DNA from 3 places in the Heliomicrobium undosum genome. Region 3 is predicted to be linked to each of the others. Evidence: riboswitches for the same ligand, from Rfam matches in the RefSeq annotation. Region 3 holds a riboswitch; each other region holds the start of a gene.
What was found. Region 3 has a riboswitch for S-adenosylmethionine ahead of GTO91_RS09480 (trans-sulfuration enzyme family protein). Riboswitches for the same ligand answer to the same signal wherever they lie in the genome.

Region 1: linked by a shared signal. The riboswitch ahead of GTO91_RS14470 (homocysteine synthase) and the one ahead of GTO91_RS09480 (trans-sulfuration enzyme family protein) in region 3 are both predicted to bind S-adenosylmethionine.
Region 2: linked by a shared signal. The riboswitch ahead of GTO91_RS11455 (methionine ABC transporter ATP-binding protein) and the one ahead of GTO91_RS09480 (trans-sulfuration enzyme family protein) in region 3 are both predicted to bind S-adenosylmethionine.

Annotation. Positions count from the first base shown of each region.
Region 1 covers NZ_WXEY01000021.1:42,089-47,146, reverse strand. The annotation lists gene GTO91_RS14480 (VanW family protein) at 1-987, opposite strand, end outside; gene GTO91_RS14475 (ComEC/Rec2 family competence protein) at 1,243-2,151, opposite strand; SAM riboswitch class I at 2,428-2,549, shown strand; gene GTO91_RS14470 (homocysteine synthase) at 2,655-3,950, shown strand; gene metX (homoserine O-acetyltransferase MetX) at 3,966-5,058, shown strand, end outside.
Region 2 covers NZ_WXEY01000012.1:9,916-14,973, reverse strand. The annotation lists gene GTO91_RS11465 (MetQ/NlpA family ABC transporter substrate-binding protein) at 1-666, opposite strand, end outside; gene GTO91_RS11460 (methionine ABC transporter permease) at 933-1,586, opposite strand; gene GTO91_RS11455 (methionine ABC transporter ATP-binding protein) at 1,579-2,607, opposite strand; SAM riboswitch class I at 2,736-2,843, opposite strand; gene GTO91_RS11450 (NAD-dependent malic enzyme) at 2,910-4,325, opposite strand; gene GTO91_RS11445 (methyl-accepting chemotaxis protein) at 4,541-5,058, opposite strand, start outside.
Region 3 covers NZ_WXEY01000008.1:81,532-86,589, reverse strand. The annotation lists gene GTO91_RS09495 (hypothetical protein) at 48-230, shown strand; gene GTO91_RS09490 (undecaprenyl-diphosphate phosphatase) at 324-1,133, opposite strand; gene cysK (cysteine synthase A) at 1,210-2,211, opposite strand; SAM riboswitch class I at 2,436-2,540, shown strand; gene GTO91_RS09480 (trans-sulfuration enzyme family protein) at 2,649-3,782, shown strand; gene cysK (cysteine synthase A) at 4,171-5,058, shown strand, end outside.

The DNA.
Region 1 (5,058 bases), on a different contig from region 3:
CTGGTGGACGATGGTAGAAGAGAAACAGACGCCGCCGCCCATTTCGGTGATGTATCGAGTGCCGACGAGGACCTTACCGGGTCCGAAGCCGTTGTGAGCCTCACGGGGGCCCACGGCCTTATTGAAAGAAAAGACTTCACGGGGTTGCAGCACCAGCCCGTCGATGTGGTCAAGGGCCACGGAGGCGTTTTGCCCGCCGGCTACGCTGACATGGGCCATGGAAAGCAGGACATCGGAGGCGAGGCGCCAGGAGGGGACGGCTACTTCGGTGTCCGTTGCTGCGGTCAGGGCATCGGTGATCATGTTGACGGCGCCCTCGCGGAGCCGGATGTGACTGGGGAGCGAATCGGCAAAGCGAACGGCGGCAACGCGGGCCTCTTTGGGATCCTTGGAGGGTATGTAGGTCCAGTTGTTGACATCTACGGCGGCGATTTCTTTATTGGGGAGGAAGGCGAACGTCTCTTCTCCGATATACAGGGTGATGGTTCCACCCGATAAAACAGGAGCGACAGGGGTGGTGTCGGTCGTCCCCGGGGTATTGGGGTTATCTGGGGTAGCGGGATTAGCTGGGTTGGCCGGTTTAGCTGGGATAGCTGGGTCGGCCGAATTAGCCGGGACCGGGTCAACTGAGGTAGCAGGGCTAGTGGGGACAGCGGGAGCAACCGGATCAACTGTGCTCGGCGCCGTAGGTGTGGACGGAATGACCCTGGACGGTGTTGATGTAGATGGCGTTGTCAATCCCGCGCCCGAGGAGGCAGCGGTCAACGGGGTTTTCCCCGGAGGGGTTGTCGCAGTCGAAGTCGGGTTAGACGGTGTCAAGACGGAAGGCGTAGACGTAGTCGTCGCGCCAGGCAAAACCGCTGCCAGCGCCGCCGGCGGCGGCATCGACGCGGGCGCTTTGCGCAATGGCAGCGCTTCCGCCTCACTGCAGGCGAAGACCTGAACGAGGGCGAAGACCAACAGGCAGGATCGGACCGAACGTTTCAAAGAACCACCTCCGCCAATAATGGGTCAACCGAAGAAGACCAAAAAGAAAAAATGGAAAAAATATCCTACTATACCTATTTATTCAAATTAAACTGAAAATAGAAGGGCTAGTTCCCAAAAGAATAGAAGGGCGAAAACAAAAAAAGAGCCGGGCCTTTATCCCGACTCATAAGTCTCCTTGTCCGCGTGAAGCGGACAGATGATGATGCTCATCCTTATTAACGCGATTAGCGTTATGAGCGAATGCTTTTGTTTTTACCGTTTTTCCAGTTCGAAGTTGACCTTGTTCCCGTCACTGGTGACCACAACAGTGCCGTTTTTATCTGCCCGGAAGACCTCCACGCTGGCTTTGGCCAGTTTGTCGAGGGTTTTTTTGTGGGGATGGCCGTAGTCGTTGCCGTCGCCCACCGGAATGAAGGCGTATTTCGGCGATACCGCCTTCAGGAAGGGGCTTGTGGTGGAACTGGTGCTGCCGTGGTGCCCCACCTTCAGCACATCTGCTTTCAGATCATATCCCTGGGCCAGCATTTCACCTTCCGATTTTGCCTCGGCGTCGCCGGTCAGCAGGAAGGAGGTCTTGCCGTAGTTGACCTTGAGGACAGCGCTGTAATCGTTCATCTCTTCATAACCGGTCCCGTTCGGCGCGAGGAAGACGCCGTCCATATCGGGCACATCCAGTTTCACGCCGCCTTTCGCTTCCACCCGTTTGGCGCCGCTCGCCTTTACGGCGTTTAAAAAATACTCAAAGGTTTTCGTGGTTGTCGTCGCCTTGGGCATGTACACCTGGCCGACAGGGTAGCTTTTGAGGACTTTATCAAGTCCCCCGATGTGATCCTCATGGGGGTGGGTGGCCACGACGGCGGCCAGTTCTTTGACCCCTTGGCGCTTCAGGTAATCGACAACCAGCCGGCCGTCATCTACATTGCCGCCGTCAACAAGGACGAAACGCCCGCCGGGGGATTGGAGCAGGATGGAATCCGCCTGTCCCACATCAATGAAATGAACGCGCAATACGTCCTGGGCAGCCCTTTGGGGTGAGGCTGCCTGTGTCGTCGTTGTGGATGGCGATCCTCCCGAGCCGGGAGCTTTTGCGCTAGGCGACGGTTTGGAGCAGCCCGTCAGCGCCAAGGCGAGGACCAGCAGGCACAGAAAAAGCGGTTTCAACCAGCGATTGCGCAACAGAAGGCCTCCTTCTTTTTCATGGAATCTTAATGTCGATCCGACAACGATGATGTATTCCACGGGGACAAGCCATTCCCTCCATCGGAGTGGAAGATAAATAGAAGCTTGGTCGAGGCAAGCTGCCCGACCGGTAGTGGGTGATAACATAGTCAGTAAATTTTCTGTTACCTTTCATTTTTTCAATTGACGGCAACCGCTGTCACGGGTACAATAAACTCCAAGCGCTTGCCCATTATGGAGCCGGCCGAAAATTGAAGACACTCATCCAGAGAGGTGGAGGGAAAGGGCCCGATGAAACCCGGCAACCCGTCGCAAACAGTGGGAACTGATGCGACATGGTGCCAATTCCTTCAGGACGGACTCGTCCTGGCAGATGAGGCGGATAGAAGTATACCCCCTGCGTCTGCGCAGGGGGTTTTTGCATCCCGCCCGTACCCCCTTGAAGGGTGTTATAACGTTATGAAAGACGAGAAGGGAGCACAGCCATGACAGAGAAAAAATGGCGCTTTGACACGATCGCCCTGCACGAAGGCCATGTGCCCGACCAGGACACCCTTTCCCGGGCGGTTCCGATCTATCAGACCACTTCCTATGTGTTTCGTGATGTGGAGCATGCCGCCAACCTCTTTGCCCTGAAAGAGCCCGGTCACATCTACACCCGCATCGACAACCCGACGACTGACGTGCTGGAAAAACGGCTTGCCGCCCTCGATGGCGGCGTCGGCGCATTGGCCCTCTCCTCGGGCCAGTCGGCCATCACCCTGTCCATCCTGAACATATGCTCTGCCGGTGACGAGATCGTCGCTGCCACCAGCCTCTACGGCGGCACCTACAACCTCTTCACCCATACGCTGCCTCGTCTCGGTGTCAAGATCCGCTTTGTCGATCCCTCGAACACCGACAATTTTCGGGCTGCCATCAACGAAAAGACGAAGGCCATCTACGGCGAGATCATCGGCAACCCCAAGTGTGACGTGCTCGACATCGAGGCTGTCGCCGCTGTGGCCCATGAAGCCGGCATCCCCCTAATCGTTGACAACACCTTCGGCACGCCCGCCCTCTGCCGGCCCATTGACTTCGGCGCCGACATCGTCGTCTACTCGGCCACCAAGTTCATCGGCGGTCACGGCACCTCCATCGGCGGTGTCATCGTCGATTCGGGCAAGTTTGACTGGGCTCAGAACGACAAGTTCCCCGGGTTCATCAACCCCGACCCGAGCTACCACGGCGTCGTCTACGCCAAGGACATCGGCCCGGCGGCCTTCGTCGTCAAAGCGCGTCTGCAACTCCTGCGCGATATGGGCAACTGTATCAGCCCTTTCAACTCCTTCTTGTTGCTCCACGGTGTGGAGACCCTCTCCCTGCGGATGGATCGCCATGTGAGCAACACTCGCCACATCGTCGACTTCCTGCGGAACCACCCGCTGGTCAGTTGGGTTTCCTACCCCGAGTGCAGCGACCACGCCTCCTGCGATCTGGCGAAAAAATACCTGCCCAAGGGCGCCGGCGCCATCCTCACCTTCGGCATCAAAGGCGGCGTCGAAGGGGGGCGTCGTTTCATCGACAGCCTGCAGATCTTCTCCCACCTGGCCAACGTGGGCGACGCCAAGTCCCTCGTCATCCACCCGGCGTCGACGACCCACAGCCAACTCTCCGAGGAGGCTTTGCGCGCCGCCGGCGTCAGCCCCGATCTGGTGCGCCTCTCCATCGGTCTGGAAGACCCGGACGATTTGATAGAAGACCTTGATCAGGCGCTGCGGGCCGCCGAAGGCCGGGCGTAAGAAGGCGGGATCCGAATGAGCACTGGGGCCGTTGCCAACTGGGGGTTGATGGGAAGCCGCGAACGGATCGTCCAACCCCAAACGTTTACCTTCGCCGAGGGGTCCGACGCCTTTGTGCTGGAATCGGGCAGCCGGCTCGGCCCCATCACGGTGGCCTATGAGACCTATGGCGTCCTGAACCGGGAACGCTCCAACGCCATCCTGATCGCCCACGCATTGACGGGGGATCATCACGCCGCCGGCAAGAACCACCCGGCCGAAAAGGCGCCGGGCTGGTGGGACGACCTGATCGGCCCGGGCAAGCCCTTTGACACGAACCGCTTTTTCATCATCTGTTCCAACGTCCTCGGCGGCTGCCGGGGAACGACGGGGCCGGCCAGCATCAACCCGGAGACGGGACGTCCCTATGGGATGGACTTTCCTGTCTACACCATCCGCGACATGGTGCGGGTGCAGAAGGCGCTCATCGATCACCTGGGCATCGAACGGCTGTTGCTCGTGGCTGGCGGTTCCATGGGCGGCATGCAGGTCCTCGAATGGGGCGTCACCTACCCGGACATGATGGACGGCCTGCTGCCCATCGCCACGGCCGGCCGCATGACGGCCATGGGCATCGCCTTCAACGAGATCATGCGCCGCACGATCATGCTCGATCCCGCCTGGAACGGCGGTGACTACGCGCCCGGAAAAGGGCCGGCCCAGGGCCTCGCCATCGCCCGGATGCTCGGCATGGTCACCTACCGCAGCGACGAACTCTTCACCGCCCGGTTCGGACGACGGATGACGAACAACCAGCCGAAGGCATACTTTGATTTTGACAACCGCTTCGAGATCGAGAGCTACCTGCACTACCAGGGCGACAAACTGGTCCAACGTTTTGACGCCAACACCTACATGTACCTCTGCAAGGCCATGGACTTGCTTGATGTAGGCCGCGGCCGCGGCGGCTACGAGAAGGCACTCGCCTCCATCGCCGCCCGGACGCTTTTCATCGGCGTTGATTCCGACTGGATCTACCCGCCCGTCTATATGATCGAGATGGCCGAGATCATGAAAAAAGCCGGCTGTGACGCCGGCTACTGGGAACTGAAAAGCCCCCACGGTCACG
Region 2 (5,058 bases), on a different contig from region 3:
GTTGGTGTTGATAACAGCGATGTCGGCGTCATCGAGGATTTTGGGCAGCATGGCCGCTTCCAGTTCGGTGATCACGAGGCCTTTCGAGTTCTCTTTGATGTCTTTGGTGGTCGCCTTCACGCCGGCGTTGGGGTCAAGTTTGATGAGGCCGGCTGACTGGAGGAGCAACAAGGCGCGGCCGCCGTTGGTCGGATCGTTCGGGATGGCGACTCTGGCCTTTTCCTTCAGGTCGGCGAGGGACTTTACTTTGTGAGAGTAGACGCCCATGGGCTCCACATGGACGCCGGCCACGGTCTTCAGATCCAGCTTATGTTCGTCGGCGAAGGTGTCCAGATAGGGCTTATGCTGAAAGAAGTTGGCGTCAAGTTCACCGTCAGCTAGGGCCAGGTTGGGCTGCACATAGTCGTTAAACTCGACGATCTTCAGTTCAATGCCGTCCTTGGCCAGGAGATCCTTAGCGATCTTCGCGATCTCGGCATGGGGCACCGGGGAGACGCCAAAGCGGATCGTCTTCGATTGGGCTGCCGTTTGGCCGTTATTGCCGCCGGCGGCTTTGCCGGTCGTATCCTTGGCGCCGCAGCCGGCTGCGCCGAGGGCGGCTACGGATAGCACCAGGAGGCCGCCAATGAGGCGGGTGACTTTTTTCTGCAACAGTTGGTTGAACATAATTGTGATTCTCCTTGTCTGTTTTTTGCTGTGGTGTTGGTGAGTTTCTCTGTGTCTGTATTTCCTGCAACCTGTGTTTCCGGGGCATCTAAGCGCCCGATACTTTTCTGCGTTTAAGGTCTTTTCTGCGTTACAGTTTTCTAAGGTGTTCTTCTTGCACATTAGCTGTGTTCTCTGTGTTCCTCTGCTTCCTTAAGGTGCTTTTCCTGGAGCCTTCGCTCGCCCCTTTCTCGCCGCAGAAAGGCGAACGCTATTTTGTCAGCTTTTCACACCAGCCCGCGGCGCTTGCGGATCCGCCCGGTGAGCCAGTCGCCGAGGCTCTGGAAGACCTGCACCATGGCCACCAGTACCACGACCGTCACCCAGGTCACATCGCTGTTGTTGCGCATGTAGCCTTCTCGGATCGCCAGATCGCCCAAACCACCTCCTCCCACAGCGCCGGCCATGGCCGAGTAGCCGATCAAGGTCACAAAGGTGATGATGATCCCCAGCAGCAGGCCGGGCAACGCTTCCGGCAGGAGCACCTTGCTGATGATCTGTCCTGGTGTCGCCCCCATGGCCCTAGCCGCCTCGATGATGCCCTTGTCGACCTCTTTGAGGGAGGCCTCGATGATGCGGGCCACGAAGGGGATGGCGGCGACGGTGAGGGGGACGATGGCGGCCTGGGTGCCGATGCGGCTGCCCACGAGCAGCTTGGTCAGGGGCAGGATGGCCACCAGCAGGATGATAAAGGGGATGGAGCGGAAGATGTTGACGGCGATGGCGAGGAAGCTGTTGACGAGCCGGTTGGGCAGGACGCCGGCTTTCTCCGTCACGACCAGGAGGATGCCCAAGGGGATGCCGAGGAGCGTCGAAAGGCCGGTCGCCGCGATAACCATGTAAAAGGTCTCCCATGTGGCCTGCAAGTACGTCTCATTCACGGTCGATCACCTCCACCTTCACATCGCGGGAGCGGATATAGGCGAGCGCCTCGTCGACCTTGACCGCTTCGCCAGTCAACTCCAACAGCAGCGTGCCGAAGGGTGTCTCGCGGACGGTGTCGATGTTCCCGAAGAGGATGTTGGCGTCGACGCTAAAACGGCGGATGACTGAAGCGAGAAGGGGCTCTTCTGTCGCGCCCCCTGCAAAGGTGATCCGAATGAGGCGACCGCCGTTGCTGCGCTGAAAAGTACCTGCCGCGAGGAGGTGGCGGAGCTTCTCCCCCTCGAGGGCGCCCCGGACGAATTCCTTGACGACGGGCGAACGGGGATTGGTAAAGACCTCGCGCACTGGTCCAGCCTCGATGATCCTGCCGCCTTCGATGAAGGCCACCTCGTCGCAGATCTCCTGGATGACCTGCATCTCATGGGTGATCAGGACGACGGTCAGGTTGAAGCGCCGGTTGATGTCGGCGATGAGTCGCAGGATGGACTGGGTCGTCTGGGGATCGAGGGCGGAGGTGGCTTCGTCACAGAGCAGGATCTTCGGGTGGTTGGCCAGCGCCCTGGCGATACCGACGCGTTGCTTCTGGCCGCCGCTCAGGTGGGCCACATAGGTGTCTTCCTTGTCTTCCAGCCCGACGAGGGGCAGCAGTTCCTTCACCCGCGCCCGGATCTGCGCTTTGTCCATACCGGCGATCTCCAGGGGGAAGGCGATGTTCTCGCCGACGGTGCGGGAGGTGAGCAGGTTGAAGTGCTGAAAGATCATGCCGATCTGCTGGCGAAGCGCGCGCAAGCGGCTATCGTCAAATCGGGCGATGTCCTCGCCGTCGATGACGACGCTGCCCTCGCTGGGCCGCTCCAGCATGTTGATCGTGCGGATGAGGGTGCTCTTGCCGGCGCCGCTCGGCCCGATGATGCCGTAGATTTTTCCCTCAGGGATGGTAAGGTTGATCCCGTCGAGGGCGGTGAAGAGCCCCCCGGCGGCGGGGAAGACTTTTTTCAGGTTGCGGATTTCGATCATGGTGTCTCCTCGTTTCGGTGAAGTGTAAAAACTCGCTGACATGAAAAACGCTGGTGACGCGAAAAAATGATGGTACAAAACAAAAAACCTCTTCGACAAGAAGAGGTTTTTGCGCACGCTTATTCCCCTCCTTATCTCCCGGGATGCGTCGCATCCCGCAGGAATTGGCACCGTGTTATACATAACCGGTTGCCGGGCGTCATCGGGCCAGTCCCTCAGCCATCTCTTGATAAGAAGTCCGTATTTCGTTGTCACGCACTTGAGTATAACAAGCACAAGCTTCGCTTGTCAATCGGTTTTTTCTACTCCTCCCCCGGTCCATGGGGAGTCGGCCTTGCCACGCCGGTGCGCCGCGCCACCTCGACGACGGCCCGGGCGACGACCGAGGCCACCTCTTCATGGAAGATGGAGGGGATGATGTGTTCGGCTGACAACTCCTCCTCGGGAACGAGGCCGGCCAAGGCGTAGGCGGCGGCTAAGGACATCTCGTCGCTAATCGTCCTGGCGTGGCAGTCGAGGGCGCCCCGAAAGATGCCGGGGAAGGCCAGGGCGTTGTTGATCTGGTTGGGGTAGTCGGATCGGCCGGTGGCGATGACGCCGGCGATGTCATGGACCGTCTCGGGCTCGATCTCCGGTTCGGGATTGGCCAGGGCGAAGATGACAGGCCGGGCGGCCATGGTCTCCACATCGGCCCGGTCTAAGACACCGGGACCGGAGACACCGATAAACACGTCGGCGCCGGCGACAACCTTTTTCAGGGGTCCCTTGACACAGCCTGCGTTGGTGTGTTCGGCGATCCATCGTTTGGACGGCTGCGACGGCCCTTCATCCCGGGAGATCGCCCCTTTGCGGTCGCAGACGATGAGGTCTGTGGCGCCGGCCTTCAGCAGCATGGCGGTGATGGCCATACCGGCTGCGCCGGCGCCGGCGATGACGATCCGCGCCTGCGCCAGTTCCTTGCCTACCACCTTCAGTGCGTTCAGGAGCCCTGCCAGGGTGACGATGGCCGTCCCGTGCTGGTCGTCGTGAAAGACGGGGATGTCAAGGATTTCGGACAGCCGCTGCTCGATCTCGAAGCACTTCGGCGCAGCGATGTCTTCCAAATTGATGCCGCCAAAGGCCGGGGCGATGGCCCGGACGGCGTCGATGATCGCCTGCGGCTCATGGACGTCCAGGCAGATGGGCACGGCATTGATGCCGGCAAAGCGCTTAAAGAGGACCGCCTTGCCCTCCATGACCGGCAAAGCGGCCGCCGGACCGAGGTCGCCCAGGCCGAGGACGGCGGATCCGTCGGTGACGATAGCGATGGCGTTACCCTTCATCGTGAGAGGAAAGGCCATGTCCGGCTCCCGAGCGATCAACTCGGAGATAGCGCCGACGCCGGGAGTGTAGATCAGGGAGAGGTCTTCCCGGTTGGCGACGGGACAGCGGGAACGTACCTCGATTTTGCCGCCCACGTGGCGGAGAAAGACACGGTCGGCCACGCGGATGACCTGCACACCCGGCGTCTCCCGCAGTTCCGCCAGCAGACGCTCAAAGGCGCGGCTGTCGTGGAGGCGGACCATCAGTTCCCGTATCACGTGGGTGGTCGAGGCCGACACCAGGTCGATCGATCCCGGGTGCCCCTCATGGGCGGCGATAATCGAAAGCACCTGGGCCAACATCCCCGGCTGGTTTTCCAGTTTGAGACGCAGCAACACGTTCACCGCAATCGACATGACAACACTCCCTATCTTGGCGCCGCGTGAGCGGGCGCGAGTATGTAGAGTAGACCCTCGTTTCTGTCATCCCTTCACAGGAAGTATTGCACATTTTCCCCTTCAATCCCTTCACAAAGTCCAGAAAAAAAGAAAAAAGGGACTTATTACAATCCCTTTTTATCAAAAATTTAATATGGATGAATGGAGGTGGTGTCTAGCCTGAGAAGGGCGCTCTAGGGGTCCATGCGAAACTGTTTGGCTTTTTCTTGGAGCGATTGAGCGGACTGGCTGAGCTGGCCGCTGCGTTCGGCCATCTCCTCGGCCACAGCCGCCTGCTCCTGCGTAGAGGCGGCCAGTTGTTGCGAAAGGGCCGAAAACTCGCCGGCCACCCCTTCGATCACCCCGGCCGACGCGTTCATCGCTTTCACGGAGGCAGAGATCATATCGACGGCTTCCTGCATCTGACGAACACTGCCTTCAGTGCGCATGGCCGACCCGATGACCTGCTCCAACGCTGCGGCCCCTTGCCGGATCAGGCCCACCTGCTCGCCGATCGATGTCACGTTGGCGTTCATCATATCGACCATGCCCGAGATCTCCTGCTGCATGTTGCTGACAAGGCTCGTGATCTGCGTCGCTGCCCGGGCTGATTCCTCGGCCAGCTTGCGCACTTCATCGGCGACGATGTGAAAGCCACGCCCATGCTCGCCGGCTCTCGCCGCTTCAATGGCAGCGTTCAAGGCGAGCAGAT
Region 3 (5,058 bases):
TCGCGGAAGGTGATACTAACCCCTGAAGACAAAGGAGGTTGGAGGCCATGCCGCTTCATCCAAAGTCACTAGCCGGGAATACCGGGCAAACCCCTGCAAAGGGTGACGAAAAAAGAGGGTTGCAAAACTCCCAGGGGGACCCTGAGGCTGTTGATGAGATTCAAGAGATTGACGGCATCAGCGGGCTCCAGGAGATCGACACGATACCCGAGATTTCAAAGGATTACTAGCGAAGGGCAACAAAAAAAGGGCTGGTCGCTGAGGCAGCGGCCACGCCCTTTTTCCGTTTTCACACCCTATGTAACAGTGAAGCAGCCTCGGTTTTACAGGATCACCAAAACGCTGTAGAGCAACGCCACGAGGAAGCGGTAGTAGGCGAACGGCGCCAAACCGATCCGCTGCAGCAGCTTTAAGAACCAGACGATGGCCGCCCAGGCGACGACGAAGGAAACGACGAAGCCGAGGGCAAAAAAGGGCAGGTCGGACGCATCGAGGAACTGGTAAGACTTCAACATGTCATAGCCCGTGGCGACGGTCATCATCGGCACGGCGACGATGAAGGAAAACTCGGCGGCTACGGCCGAGGTCATGCCAGCCAGCATGCCGCCGGAAATGGTGGCGCCGGACCGGGAAAAACCGGGCCAGAGGGAGAGGCACTGAGCAAGTCCGACGAAGAGCGCCTGGCGGTAGTTGATCCGTTCGAGATCGTCAACCGGGCGACGGGGACCACGCCACCAGGTAGCCGCCAGCATCAAAAGGCCGCCCAGGACGAGACCGATGACGACGGATTGATCGGAGAAAAGCCCCTTGATCGATTTGTGAAAGAAGAAACCGAGGATGCAAGCCGGCGCCATGGCGATGGCCACATGCCAGATGGTAAAGCCCCGGTCATCGAAACGGATGCCGTCAGCAAAGAGGTTTAAGATCAGGTTTAAGAAACGGTCCCGGTAGAGGACGAGGACCGCCAGGATGGCGCCCAACTGGATGAAGACCTCGAAGGTGGCCGCTTTATCCCCCTCAAAGCCAAGGAGGCTGCCGACGAGGATCATGTGCCCTGTTGAAGACACGGGAATGAACTCTGTGAGGCCTTCCACGATTCCGAGAATGACGGCGACGATATACAGGTTTTCCATGGCAACTCCCCCAACCCTAACATTCCTCTCCTACAATAGGGGAGCCATGGCCTAAAGTCAACGGGAAAGGGCGATTTTACCCTTCAGAAAACAGGCTTGTGCTCAGATAGCGTTCCCCCGTATCGGGCAGGAGGACGACGATGCGCTTGCCCCGGTTTTCCGGTCGCTTGGCCGCCTCGATGGCGGCGAAGGCGGCGGCGCCGGCGGAGATGCCCACGAGCAGCCCCTCCTCCCGGGCCAGGCGGCGGCTGGTTGCGAGGGCGTCGGCGTCAGCGACAGGGAGGATTTCATCGATGAGACCGCTGTCATAGACATCCGGGATGAAGCCGGCGCCGATGCCCTGGATCCCGTGGGGGCCCGGTTTGCCGCCGGAAAGGACGGGAGACCCCGCCGGCTCGACAGCGATGACCTGGAGGTTGGGGTTTCGCTGTTTCAGTGTTTTGGCCGTTCCCGTGATGGTGCCGCCGGTGCCGACGCCGGCGACGAAGATGTCCACCCTGCCGTCTGTGTCTCGCCAGATCTCCTCGCCGGTGGTCACCTGGTGGATGGCGGGATTGGCGGGGTTGGCGAACTGCTGGGGCATGATCGCGCCAGGGGTCTCCTTCACGATCTGCTCCGCCTTTTGCACAGCGCCGCGCATCCCCTCGGCGCCGGGGGTGAGCACCAATTCGGCGCCAAAGGCCTTTAGAAGATTGCGGCGCTCGACGCTCATCGTCTCCGGCATGGTCAGGATCAGCCGGTAGCCGCGGACGGCGGCCACCATGGCCAGGGCAACGCCGGTGTTGCCGCTTGTCGGTTCGACGATGACAGCACCAGGTCGCAACAAGCCCCGTTCTTCGGCGTCCTTGATCATGTTGAGGCCGATGCGATCCTTCACGCTGCCGCCGGGGTTGAAGTACTCCAACTTGGCGATGATCTCCGTCACAGCGCCGCTGTCAGCGACGGATTTCCCGTCACCGCCGTTAGCGCCGCCGCGCGCAACAGCATCGCCGGCAGTTGCCGATCCAAGAATCCGGCGCAGTCGAACCATCGGCGTATTTCCAATCAATGCGGTCACATCCTGGGCAATCCGTTCCATAGAAAACACACTCCTTACTGCAAAAAACCGACTATCTAAGTCGGAATATCTTATTTTTTTACTAGACTCCATGATAGAAGGGGTGGGGAATCCTGTCAAGGAAAGGGAGGTTTTTCGCAAAGAAAAGTATTTGTCTAATCAGCGAAAAAAACTCTTGACGTCTGACTGTGATTCCCGGTAATGTATAGTCAATCCGGTTGACGCCGGAAAAATCGAATAAGACGCTCTTATCAAGAGTTGGTGGAGGGACTGGCCCGATGAAGCCCGGCAACCAGCAGGCATGCCTGCATGGTGCCAATTCCTGCAGGGGAAACCCTGAAAGATAAGACTTGCCCTGTCTTTATGACGGTCTTCTCTTTCAGAGAAGACCGTTTTTGTTTGGGCAGATAAATAGCGCACAGATGAAGAATCAATCACGAAAAGGAGAGGTTTCGCATATGCGCATCGATTCACTGTTGGCCCAGGGGGGCAACGGCAAAGACGCAGGCACAGGCGCCGTTAGTTTCCCCATCTACCAGTCGGCCACCTTCCGTCATCCGGCTTTGGGCGAAAGCACCGGCTTTGATTACAGCCGCTCGGGGAACCCCACCCGTCAGGTTCTCGAAGAGCTGATCGCCAAACTGGAGGGCGGGCGACGCGGACTGGCCTTTGCATCTGGCCTGGCGGCGATCACCGCCGTTATGTCACTCTTTAGATCCGGAGATCATTTCATTCTCTGTGAAGACCTCTACGGGGGGACCTACCGGCTCCTAGACCAGGTTTTTCGTCCCTGGGGGTTTACGGCGAACTATGTGGATACGAGTGATCCGGAACAGGTGAGCAAAGCGATTACGGCCCGGACGAAGGCGATATTGGTTGAAACCCCCACCAACCCGACGATGAAAGTCACCGATCTCCGGCAAATCCGGCGGATTTGCGACGAACACGAATTATTGTTGATCGTCGACAACACCTTTATGAGCCCCTACTTGCAGCGGCCCATCGAGTTTGGCGCCGATATCGTCGTTCACAGTGGCACGAAGTATCTGGGTGGACATAACGATGTGGTGGCCGGTCTGGCCGTAGCCGCCACAGAAGAACTTGGTGAAAAGCTGGCTTTCTATCAAAACGCCACCGGCGCCATCCTCGGCCCTTTTGATTCATGGCTGCTTGTGCGCGGCATGAAGACCTTGGGAATACGACTGGACCGGGCGCAGGAAAACGCGAGCGCCATCGCCCGCTGGATGTCATCCCATCCCGCTGTGGAACAGGTGTATTATATCGGCCTCGATAATCACCCAGGCAGAGAGGTTCATTTTCAGCAGGCCGGCGGGCCTGGGGCGATGATATCCTTTACCCTTCGCGATGCCGGAAAAGTCCCGGAGACGCTGTCGCGGATCAAAATGATCTCTTTTGCCGAAAGCCTGGGCGGCGTTGAATCGCTGCTCACCTTCCCGGCACGCCAGACCCACGGCGATATCCCCGAGGATATCCGCCGGCGCTGCGGCGTTAACGACCGCCTGTTGCGGTTGTCCGTCGGGATTGAAAATGTCCACGATTTAATCAATGATCTGGAGCAGGCCTTGGCCTGAAAAATTCTCATCTGCGTACGAAAATGGTGATTGACAGATAACCCGACAGCCTTTAATATCATAAATGTAAATCGAAAAACTCGGAATTAACCAACGCTGACCGGATAGACCGGAGGCCGAGGCGCTTCGATCCAAGACAGGGATCGAAACCCTTGGCCTCTTTTTGTCTAGATAAGGGGGAGTGGCATGGACTGTATCAACGATTTCCCCGTCCGCTGCAGCCAAGCAGTTCATGACGACCGGGGCAACGGATGTAGGGACTTTCAAAAAACCTACGGATATATAGGTGTATCCTTCACAGGTGTTTTGCTAAGCGGTGCGAGGTCGCGCCGATATACCACTAGCGATGTGTATGAACGACACGGAAAAATGAAGGAGGATGTTTTCCATGGCCAAAATTGCCAACAATATCACTGACCTGATCGGCAAAACGCCGCTTGTTCGGCTGAACCGCGTGACCGAAGGGCTGGAAGCGGACGTGGTCGCCAAGCTGGAGTACTTCAATCCCGGCGGCAGCGTGAAAGACCGTATCGGCTACGCGATGATCAAAGACGCCGAAGAAAAAGGGTTGCTCCATAAAGACTCCGTGATCATCGAGCCGACCAGCGGCAACACCGGCATTGCCCTCGCCTTTGTGGCGGCTGCCCTCGGCTATCGGGTCATTCTGACTATGCCGGAGACCTTCAGCATTGAGCGCCGGAACCTGCTAAAAGCCTACGGCGCTGAACTGGTGCTGACCCCTGGAACGGAAGGGATGAAAGGCGCTGTGCGCCGGGCAGAGGAACTGGCTGCCCAGATCCCCAACGCCTTCATTCCCCAGCAGTTCATCAACCCCGCCAACCCGAAAATCCACCGGGCAACGACCGCCGAGGAGATCTGGGCCGATACGGACGGCAAGGTGGATATCCTTGTCGGGGGCGTCGGCACCGGCGGCACCATCACTGGCGTGGGAGAAACGCTGAAGGCGCGTAAACCCGGGCTCCAGGTCATCGCCGTCGAGCCCTTTGATTCGCCCGTGCTGTCCGGCGGTCAACCGGGACCCCACAAGATTCAAGGCATCGGACCCGGCTTCGTTCCCCCGGTCTTGGATCTGGAGGTTGCCGACGAGATTTACAAGGTCCGCAATGAAGAGGCCTTTGAAACGAGCCGGCGCATCGCCCGTGAGGAGGGCTTCCTCGTGGGGATCTCTTCGGGCGCGGCGGCCTACGCGGCCCTGCAGATCGCCAAACGGCCGGAAAATGCCGGCAAGCTGATCGTCGTTGTTTTGCCCGACACG